Regions from separate parts of the Aureibacillus halotolerans genome, predicted to be linked through region 2. Evidence: a T-box and tRNA genes for the amino acid it is inferred to sense, from the RefSeq annotation. Region 2 holds a T-box; the other holds one or more tRNA genes.
The links. The T-box of region 2 lies ahead of EV213_RS13125 (valine--tRNA ligase). A T-box ahead of a tRNA ligase gene usually reads a tRNA of that ligase, here a tRNA-Val.

Region 1 (5,383 bases), on a different contig from region 2:
TGTTAATTAATGACACACAGCCTACACCAATTTTTTCAAAAATAGTGTCTACAAACGCTTGAAGCTGAGCATCACCTTGCCTTGCTCGTTCAAACACGTCAGCCGCCGTAAGCGTCTCCCCTGTAAGCTTTGAAGCATGCCTCGCGATTCCCGTTCCAGAGGCTATATACTCAAATCCACCTTCCAACTCGCCTTCACGGGCACCGTAGGCGGGGTCGATCACCATATGCCCAATGTCGCCAGCATTCCCACTTTTCCCAGTAATTAACTGACCATTTGCAAAGATTCCGGCACCAATGCCCGTAGAAATCGTCATGTAAATAAAATCATTCGCATCCTGTGCTGCACCAACCCATTTTTCAGCTAATGTTGCTGCACTTGCATCGTTCTCAAGCGAAATCGGTATGGAAAAATGTTTCTCCAATTGTTTGGTGACTTGAATGCCTTTCCATGAAGGCAAATTTGGCGGCGATGTCACTGATCCTTCTTTCGAATTAAGTGGCCCTGGTGCACCAATACCAATGCCAGCACAACCATCTTCTGTTATGCTACACTGCTGTAACAACAGTTTTAATTCTTCCGCCATGCGATCAATCATCTCGTATGGTGGTAGGCTGAGATCCGTTGGAATAACCTTCTTGCCAATTAATACACCGTTTTCATTCACTAGCCCAATCGCTGTTTTTGTACCCCCGATGTCAATCCCTGCTGCAACCTTCATCACTCTCATCCTTCCCAAATGCAATACAGTCTGCATTCATTTTACCAAAACAAATAGGAATGATCTATCGATTGTTCATTTGTATATTTTCGCTAGCTGCTCCGCACACTTCTTGAAAAGGGGGTTCTTTTCAATGAAGCTAACCGAAACGGAACAGGTACAGCTTAGCAAGGCGATTGACTCATTAAACGTTGGTTTAGATGCACTTATCGTTTTGTACAATGAGTCCGATGATGAGCAACTCTTTTTTGAACCATCAGAAGCGTTAATTGCAACGTACAATAAAGTCACTTCGACACTTGACCCTACAGTCGTGAATGACCGCCTTGATCGGCTCATGATTGCTATGCTAGAAGCGATGATGCCGACAAAATCATAAAAAACCCTGCAGCATAGGCAACAGAGCTTTCAATCCTTTATTTTCTGAGATTAAAATGGGCGTTCAATTGACCTCTCAACATGTTCTCACGCACATTTTCTTTTGTTTCGGCTTTTTTCTTACGAATCATTTCCTGACGAATTTCAAAAGTCTGAACGCCATCCTCAATCTTGTCTGCAATGTCCATCAATCGTTCCACATCGTCAAAGGAGTACTTACGAAACCCTCGCTTTGTTCGGTCTGGGAATACGAGCTTCCGTTCCTCGTAATAGCGGATTTGCCTCTCCGAAAGACCTGTTAGTTCACTCACGGTACCGATTGAAATCACTTTTCGATCTCGATAAGAGGTAGGCTCTGTATCCAAATCCTCATTCCTCCATTCTCAGGCTTTTTGTAAGTATAACGAAGAGTTTGATAAAAAGGCTACTACATTGTCAGAAAGTCTGACAATGTAAACAAACGGCTACTTATTTATGTAATGAATTATAACGTCATACTGTTGAAAAGTTAACATAAGGGAAGTGCAAGTATTGAATGAATTTGCTTGTCCTGCAAATGCCATGCACAAATGACATTTCCACCATCAAATCAGTAAAAAATGCGCATTTTGTATTGACACCTTTGGACCCTCCATTGTATGATATTACTTGTCGAAACAACGCCAGCATGATCGTCTACTTTAGCTGGAAGAGCCCGACAGATTGATTCCTATATCGTGAGGCGTTAGCTCAGCGGGAGAGCACTTGCTTGACAGGCAAGGGGTCGGGGGTTCAATTCCCTTACGCCTCATCGGAAAGAGCACTTTGTTTGCAAAAACAAAGTGCTCTTTTGCATGCTTTGAATTCGACTAAACGCATCATCCAAACCTCTTGATCACCTTTTCGACATGCGGCATTAGACCACTCTTTTCAAAGATGAGGTTCGTTGGCGTTTTGTCTGGCACCTAACTAATTCGCTCTTCATGATCACGCTTCTGAATTTCTTCTTCCTCTAAATCTTCCTCCCGATCCCTTAATCGATGGGCCAATCTGCTTGACGCGTTAGCTGCAACACTGGCGACTAAGTCATCAAGGAACGTATGGACCCCATGCTCCTGCTTTGTATCAAGCTCCCGAATAATGCCTATTTTCTGTTTGTCCAGGTGGCCGTAGGTTGTCACGGCAATACTTCCATAACCAAACACCGCTCCAAAACCAATCGTTTCATCTACTCCGAATAACCCTTCATCACTTTCCACAATGGACTGAAGTGGTTCTGAAAGCATTTTTTTCTCAGCGAGCTTATCTAATTCGATTCCCACAAGCAATGCGTGTTGAATTTCACGTTTCTCCAAAACCGCTTCAACACTCTCTATACACTCATCAAACGATAAATTCACATTGTATGGAGCTTGCATCTGATACACAATATCCGCAACATCCTTTATTGTGACGCCTCGTTCAATCAAGAGATCCTTCGCCGCCTGCGCGACAACCTTGCTATGCACTCGTTTATTGACTGGCATTAAAAAAATCTCCTCCCTTTCTCATCTGAGTATACCAACGTTGGCTATTTTTGCCTATGGATTAGATTCTTAAAGATGTATGTCAGCATTCGTTTCTTAGTCATCATTTGCTATAATGGAGCAAGAAACGATTGGATAGGAGGAATTATCGTGCGCTTCGGCATTGTTGCTTTCCCCTCAAAAACACTTCAGGACAAAGCAAATTCTTACAGGATGAGGTACGACACTCGTTATTCACATATCCCACCACACGTCACATTAAAGCCTGTATTTGAGTTAGACGAAAAAGATTTTGATCAACTACACAAGCAGATTACTGAGGTGGCAAACAAACACGAGCCTTTTGAAATGAAGGTTTCTAGAGTAGGCACATTTCACCCAGTAAACAATGTTGTCTATTTTAAAATTGAAAGATCAGACAAAATCAATGCTTTGCATGACGAGCTGAATGATGGCACGTTGCACAGAGATGAGGATTATGCGTTTGTTCCGCACATCACGATAGGTCAAGACATGTCAGATGACGAGCTGTTTGATGTGTTTGAGAGATTGAAAATGACCTCTTTTGATTATAATGAAACGATTGATCGTTTTCATCTTTGTTACCAGCTTGAGAACGGTTCATGGACGGTTGCGGAAACCTATCATTTAACCAGCAAAGGCTTGCGTGCCGATGATTGTTAAATGGGCGGCAAATGACTCCATTCGAGACGATGCACACCGTGTCAGAGAGCTTGTATTTATTGAAGAACAAAACGTGCCTCGGTCCCTAGAGATGGATGCGTTCGATGCAGTCGCTCTTCACGCAGTTTGTTATTTGGAAGGTCAAGCTGTCGGAGCCGTTCGTTTTAGGGAAACAACAAACAATGTGGGCAAAGTCGAGCGTTTATGCGTATTAAGCACGCATCGAGGTTACGGCATTGGGAAGCATCTTATGCATGCCATTGAAAAATTGGCTACGCTTAATCAGCTCAGTGCGGTTCAATTAAATGCGCAATCGCATGCGCTCCCGTTTTATGAAAAGCTTGGCTACGAAGCCGTCTCAGAACCTTTCATGGAAGCAAACATGCCTCATGTGACGATGTTAAAAAAGTTGTAAGAAAAAAGCGTTAAGCGAATTGGTCAAAATGCCTGCCTATACCAGTTTCTTCACGTTCCCAATTTTGTAAGGATGGCACTGCCTTGGCGACGTCTGAATTGCTATGAACAAAACGACGATTGCTGTCTGTATCCATAGACTTCGTCATTAAGGTGACACGTTCCACTCTCGGCTCCCTTGGCTGCCATTTCTCCGGAAGAATTCGCTCCGCATACGTCTGATACTGATAGGTTGGGACAGGGGAAATCCACATTGATTCACCACCTCTTCCTTTGTTTACTAAGTATATTCCCGCTTTTCGGCACCTATGAAACATGCCAGTACCTAGATCAGAGGTTTAAGAAGACAAATTTCGCACCTTACATTTGGCAGACACACTTAGATATAGATAGGTAAACCTGGAAATCAATTTTGTAATTGGTTTTTATACAAGCTGCCATTCGCTCTCTTTCACCCTAAGGGCACAAGTGCATCATCGACTCGATAAGGCCTTGTCGTGATTTCTTTGCCGCGGGCGATCTGCGAGCGTTGAAGAAGGTATCTGCGCAGCAAAAAATTGATTTTGGTAAGAAGAAAGCAGTTTATCCTCATTCGAGGGTGGACTGCTTTTTCTCTATTAGCTTTATCATGTGTTTGGTGTTTACCTCAAACGCAAGTATGCATGTATAGGAAATGCCCCATGTACTTCAGTGTATGCATTACGTGAAATCGTTTCATCCCTGCGTTCATGTGTTCCATGATCGGCCTGCACTTAACTCAAATTCAATCTGTTCCATTTATACGCAAGGTTCACTTGATCGTCCTGAATCTCTCATCCGACAGACCGGAAAGAATTTGCAAAAACAGAAAAATCCACCGCTGCATTAATCCTGCGAAGCAGATAATCTTCTGACATCAGGTGATATAATTCTGCATAAATCAATGCGCTTTTTTCTTGTTTGCTAATACAATACGGCACAAGTCGCTTTTCCGTTTTCACTGCTATACGAGACCGAGACAAATTATAAACAATTTACGCAGAAACAACCATCAGCGTAGTCAACATACGTAGACTCCTGCGGGAACAGCGCGAAGCTGAAGATCCCGCAGGAAAGCAAGACTCCGAGGAAGCTGAAGCCGTGCCCGCGGAAAGCGAAGTATTTTGACGCAGTGGTCGTCATTGCTACATCGATTCGAAAGTACCTCATCGTGATTTCTTTTCACTCTAAAGGGCATAAGTGCATCATCGACTCAAAAAGACTTCGGCGCGATTTCTTTGCCGCTAGTTATTTAGAGCGTAAAGATCCGCTTAGTTATTCAAAAGAGATCTTTTAGAAAATACAGGATTGTGAGCATTGACACCTTTAGATTCTTGAATGCACATGGTGTCAATCGCCTTGCTTCTACTCAGGCACAGCCATCATTGAAGCTGATTTTTGCACTACGAAAGTTTTCTTAAGAAGATAACAAAACCAAATGAAGAATCGAATAAAATCAAATCCTGAATGAAAATAGATTTATTAGGCATAGCCTTGGCTGGCGCAGAGTTGCCATAGGGGCAATAAGCACCAGACAAGATTTTGCAACAAAGAAAGCGAATGTTTCTCATCAGTCTTTTTTTTTTAAGCGAAACTAACTGTCCTTCAGGTATTAAAAAAACGGACGACGTTGTGGACGGTGATGCTTTTTGTTTTCGCTGGA
Region 2 (5,383 bases):
AGGCTGCTCGATTCTTCAGTACTTGATAGGCTTCTTCGTAGGTCATTTCTGCTCCTGCAGCTCTTCTAGACGCCGAGCAACGGTTTCCCGTTTTTCTTTGTAATCAACCGCTTTTTGTCGTTCTTCTTCGACGACCTGTGCAGGGGCTTTGCTGACAAAGCGTTCATTCGCCAGTTTTTTCTCTACACGATCGACTTCCGCATCAAGCTTCTTAAGCTCAGCCTTCATTCGTTCCACTTCCGCTTCAATGTCAACCAGTCCTGCTAGTGGCAGATAAAGCTCAACACCTGAAAGAACGGACGTCATTGCTTTGTCTGGTGACGTTAAATCTGGGTCAATCGTCAACTGATCAGTTTGACAGAAGCGCTCTATATACTGTTTTTGTGCCTCAAGCTGCTTAGCGATGGCTTCATTTTTCGGTTTGATCAATAGCTCAATCGGCTTCGACATTGGAGCGTTCACTTCTGCACGGCTGTTACGTACAGATCGAATAATCTCAACAATGCGGCGCATTTGTTCGTTGCCCTCTTCATCTGAGAATGCCGAATCTGCTTTTGGCCATTCAGCAAGCACGAGAGAATCACCTTTGTGAGGCAAATGCTGCCAAATTTCTTCGGTAATAAACGGCATAAACGGATGAAGCAAGCGCATCGTTTGATCAAGAACATGAGCGAGTACGGAACGTGCCTGCTTCTTCGCCGCTTCATCTTCTCCGTACAACGGCAGCTTCGCCATTTCGATATACCAATCGCACACGTCGTCCCAAATAAAGTTGTAAAGCGTTCTTCCAGCTTCACCAAATTCATATTTCTCAAGGTTTCTCGTCACGTGTTCGATTGTCTGGTTTAGACGATCAAGAATCCAGCGGTCGGCAAGTGTTGGCGCCTGTGTTAGATCAATGTCATCATACGTCATGCCTTCCATGTTCATCATCGCAAAACGTGACGCATTCCAAATCTTATTGGCAAAGTTCCACGTCGATTCGACCTTCTCCATTGAGAAGCGTAAATCCTGTCCAGGCGTTCCCCCTGTGGATAAGAAATAGCGAAGAGAATCTGCTCCATACTGATCAATGACATCCATTGGGTCAATCCCATTGCCAATCGATTTGCTCATTTTGCGCCCTTGCTCATCACGGACGAGACCGTGAAGCAACACATCGTCAAATGGACGTGTCTCCGTAAACTCAACACTTTGGAAAATCATTCGAGCCACCCAAAAGAAAATAATATCGTACCCTGTAATCAATACGTTGTTTGGAAAATAACGCTTGAAGTCTTCAGAGGACGTGTCTGGCCAGCCTAATGTAGAAAATGGCCATAGCGCCGAAGAGAACCACGTATCAAGTACATCCGTATCTTGTGTCCATTGACTTTCATCCTCTGGCGGCGTTTCACCAACGTATAGCTCGTTTGTTTCATTGTGATACCAGGCAGGAATTTGATGCCCCCACCAAAGCTGACGTGAAATACACCAATCGCGAATGTTTTCAATCCAGCGCATGTACGTGCCTTCAAAACGTTCAGGAACGAAGCTTACCTTCTTGTCTTCATCTTGTTGCAGGTCAATTGCCTGTTTTGCGAGTGGCTCCATTTTCACAAACCACTGGGTGGACAAATACGGCTCAACGACTGCGCCACTGCGCTCTGAATGACCAACGGAATGCAAATGGTCCTCTATTTTAAAGAGAACGCCTGATTCTTGCATATCACGAACGATGTTTTTACGGCATTCAAAGCGATCCTGTCCATCATACACGCCCGCGTTTTCATTCATCGTGCCATCCTCATGCATAACGAGAACACGAGGAAGCTGATGACGGTTTCCAACTTCAAAATCATTCGGATCATGGGCTGGTGTGATTTTAACAGCTCCCGAACCAAACTCTGGATCCACGTAATCGTCTGCAACAATCGGAATTTCTCGCCCTACAATCGGAAGAATCAACGTTTTGCCGATCAAATGCTGGTAACGTTCGTCTTTTGGATGAACAGCGACTGCGGTGTCCCCGAGCATCGTTTCTGGACGTGTTGTCGCAATCTCAAGAGACCCAGACCCATCTGCTAATGGATAACGCAGATGATAAAAATGGCCGTTCACATCCTTGTACTCTACTTCAATGTCAGATAACGCTGTTTTTGTCGCCGGGTCCCAGTTAATGATGTATTCCCCACGATAAATAAGACCTTTTTCGTATAGAGACACAAACACTTTATTAACGGCTTGAGACAATCCTTTGTCTAAAGTGAAGCGCTCCCTTGAATAATCAAGCCCCAAACCAAGCTTCGCCCATTGTTCGCGAATAAAAGCAGCGTACTCTTCCTTCCAATCCATTGTTCGCTGTAAAAAGGCTTCACGCCCAAGATCATATCGGCTTGTGCCTTCCTTTTTCAGCTGCTCTTCTACCTTCGCCTGCGTGGCAATACCCGCATGGTCCATTCCTGGTAACCAGAGGGCATCATAACCCTGCATTCGTTTGAAACGCGTCAATAAATCCTGTAGCGTCGTGTCCCATGCATGGCCAAGGTGCAGCTTTCCCGTCACATTGGGAGGTGGAATAACGATCGTATACGGTTCTTTATTTGAAGACGGGTCGGCTTTAAAATACTCATTTTCAATCCAGTGAGCATACCATTTTTGTTCAACACCTTTTGGATCGTACTTTTTCGGCAATTCTTTTTCCTGTGTCATTTTATGGCCTCCATTCATAATCTAGCTTTAGAAAAACAAAAAAACCCCTATCTCCATAAAAGGACGACAGAAGTTGTTCGCGGTACCACCTTTATTCGCAGCTTCTACATGAATCGCTGCGCACTTAAGGCCAGATAACGGTCGGTTGCCGGCTTCTTCTACACACTGTTCAAAGAAGCAGCTCGAGGACGACATTCAAAAAGTGGTGTTTGAGCGCTCGCAGCCAATGACGCTCTTCTCTTAAAAACAACCGCCTCTTTTACTCTTTCCTGTCATAGCTTTGCTCTATTATATGTAATATGTATAGAAGGGGTCAAGTGTCTGTTCATAAAATGCTCGACATAATCAAATCGTTAGGCTTATCAGTAATAGAAGGAGTGGACTTCATGAAACGACACTCACGTTACCGCATGCCCCCTTGGGTGCGAAAATGCTGCTTTGTTCTCGAAGCATGTATTACCCCGCTCGTTATTTTTCAGCTACTTCGCACATTGCTGTTTCCAACGCCGCTCGATATTTTGCTGCTCGGTTTGCTGATTGGCTTACTGCTTGCCTTTCATCTTGAATTGCTTTAATTCTCACTTGCATGTTCTCAGCACTCCCGTTATGATGTCTCCATAGCTTGCAAAGGAGACTGACACTTGTGAATGCCACTTCGTATACCTTTCTTTCATCCTTTTACAATAAGTTCACCGACCGAACGGATCAACGGCACTTGCAGACGATGCAAGAGCTTCTTGATCTTTTTTCTGTCGATCCCTCTACTATGTCGATCGTACAGATTGCCGGCTCCTGCGGAAAAGGCTCAACGGCTCATTATATATCAGCAATGCTGACTGCCGCCAATGTCTCACATGGTCTCTTTACTGGTCCTCATTTAGAAGCTTATGAAGAACGTATTCAAATCAATGGTACGCCAATCGCTTCTGAGGATTTCGATGCACTCCTCTTACGGATTAAAACAAAGCTTGACGAGCACCCGATTGAAAACGCAGGGCATATGCATATGATGATTTTGGCGGCATTGTTTTGGTACTCAGAGCAAGGGCTCTCACTGATTATCTTTGAAAATGGCGTTGGTGGACGGTCGGATCCATCGAACATTCTCGAGCCAACCATTGCTGTTTTAACAGAAATGACGCTTGACCATGCCGATTTGCTTGGAGGCACGATCCAAGACATTGCCAACGATAAAGCAGCAATTGTTAAGCCTTGTACTAAACAGCTCATTATGAGCATTGAGAACAAAGCCGCGCAAACGACGGTAGTAAACTCGATTAAGAGAGTGCCAATAACACAATTGAATTCGGATTTCTTCGTCCATTGGGAAGGTGACCAACTCCATTACAAAGGACTTTCTCATTCGATTAAAGGCCTTCCGATGATCTCCGCAGCGCTCTACCAAAAAAACAATGCAGCCACAGCATTAGCTGTAATTGAGGCATTGCAGGTCAATGGTGTCTCTATAAACTGGCCGAAAGCAACTTCCGCCCTCGAATGGACAACAATTCCATGTCGATATGAGAAGTTGGCTAGAGATGGCAAAGACATTCTAATTGACGGGGCGCACAACCCATTTGAGCTGCAGGCATTGGTCGCTGCAATGCAGGCCGATTCATTTATGCCAGAGCGAGTTGTCGTGTCGTTTACGAGCGGACGGTCATTGCATGATATGATTCAAAGCCTCTCTCCGATCAATGCCACCTTTGATGTCATTGCTTCACCATTTGTTGAACGCCGCATTTCCTTACAGATGATTTCGACGGAGCTCGATGCAGCGAACATCTCATGGACGTATTATGAAGATATCGATGATTATGTCACCCATCATCTTCCTACGAGTGGGAAAATCCTCATTACGGGGTCACTTTATCTAGCAGGATATATCCGAAAAACATTGGCGCAAAGCGTTGAGACGCTCAATAATTAATGTCTCAACTTTCGCAGAGCAAAAAGCACTTTTAATGTTGACTGCGCCTAACGAAGCGGACTTCTAAACCATAAATCACGACTGCTTCGTCAAAATACTTCGCTTGCACCATAAATGGTATAAGGTCAACATCGATTCGCGAGTACCTCATCGTGTTTACTTTACCGCCTGGCACGGCTTCAGCTTCCTCGGAAAGCAAAAGCTTTCCTCCGGGATCTTCAGCTCGCGCTGTTCCCGCAGGAGTCTACGTATTTTGACTACGCAGATGTTTGTTTCTGCGTTTTTATTCATATCACATCATAACTTGATGCGGTCATAAAAAGATGCCACTAGCGAGACTCCTGCGGCAAAGAAAACACGGCGAGGTACTCTCGAGTCGATGTTGCACTTGTACCCTAAGGGTGAAAAGAAAACACGATGAGGTCCTTTCGAATCGATGTTGCACTAGTACCCGTATTGTGTAAAAGCGAGCTAAGCGAGATCCTACAGTTGCGCAAGCGATCGAGGAGGCTCGTAGTTCGCCCTGTGGCAAAGAAATCACGACGAAGTCTTTTTGAGTCGATGTTGCCCTTATGCCCTTTAGGGTGAAAGCGAGCGTATGGCAGCTTGTATAAAAAGCAAAACAATATTGGATTGTGGCTTTACCCAGTGATATCTAAGACTGCCTGCCAAATAAAAGGTGCTGAAAGTTGAGTTAATGAAAAACGGACGGAGCAAATGCGCATCCCGTCCGTTTTCTATTCAACTTCTTGTTTTTCTTCG

Region 1: it has a tRNA-Val gene. The T-box ahead of EV213_RS13125 (valine--tRNA ligase) is inferred to sense a tRNA for this amino acid. The anticodon was not compared.

Annotation. Positions count from the first base shown of each region.
Region 1 covers NZ_SNYJ01000002.1:206,524-211,906, reverse strand. Annotated here, with positions in the region: gene EV213_RS03195 (ROK family protein) at 1-721, opposite strand, end outside; gene EV213_RS20645 (hypothetical protein) at 855-1,100, shown strand; gene EV213_RS03185 (MerR family transcriptional regulator) at 1,138-1,464, opposite strand; tRNA gene EV213_RS03180 (tRNA-Val) at 1,818-1,889, shown strand; gene EV213_RS03175 (phosphatidylglycerophosphatase A family protein) at 2,044-2,604, opposite strand; gene EV213_RS03170 (YjcG family protein) at 2,755-3,288, shown strand; gene EV213_RS03165 (GNAT family N-acetyltransferase) at 3,278-3,703, shown strand; gene EV213_RS03160 (hypothetical protein) at 3,714-3,956, opposite strand; gene EV213_RS20640 (hypothetical protein) at 5,333-5,383, opposite strand, start outside.
Region 2 covers NZ_SNYJ01000011.1:36,616-41,998, reverse strand. Annotated here, with positions in the region: gene EV213_RS13130 (bifunctional folylpolyglutamate synthase/dihydrofolate synthase) at 1-46, opposite strand, end outside; gene EV213_RS13125 (valine--tRNA ligase) at 43-2,691, opposite strand; T-box leader at 2,748-2,976, opposite strand; gene EV213_RS13120 (hypothetical protein) at 3,078-3,266, shown strand; gene EV213_RS13115 (bifunctional folylpolyglutamate synthase/dihydrofolate synthase) at 3,335-4,621, shown strand; gene EV213_RS20795 (hypothetical protein) at 4,653-4,820, opposite strand; gene EV213_RS13110 (hypothetical protein) at 5,359-5,383, opposite strand, start outside.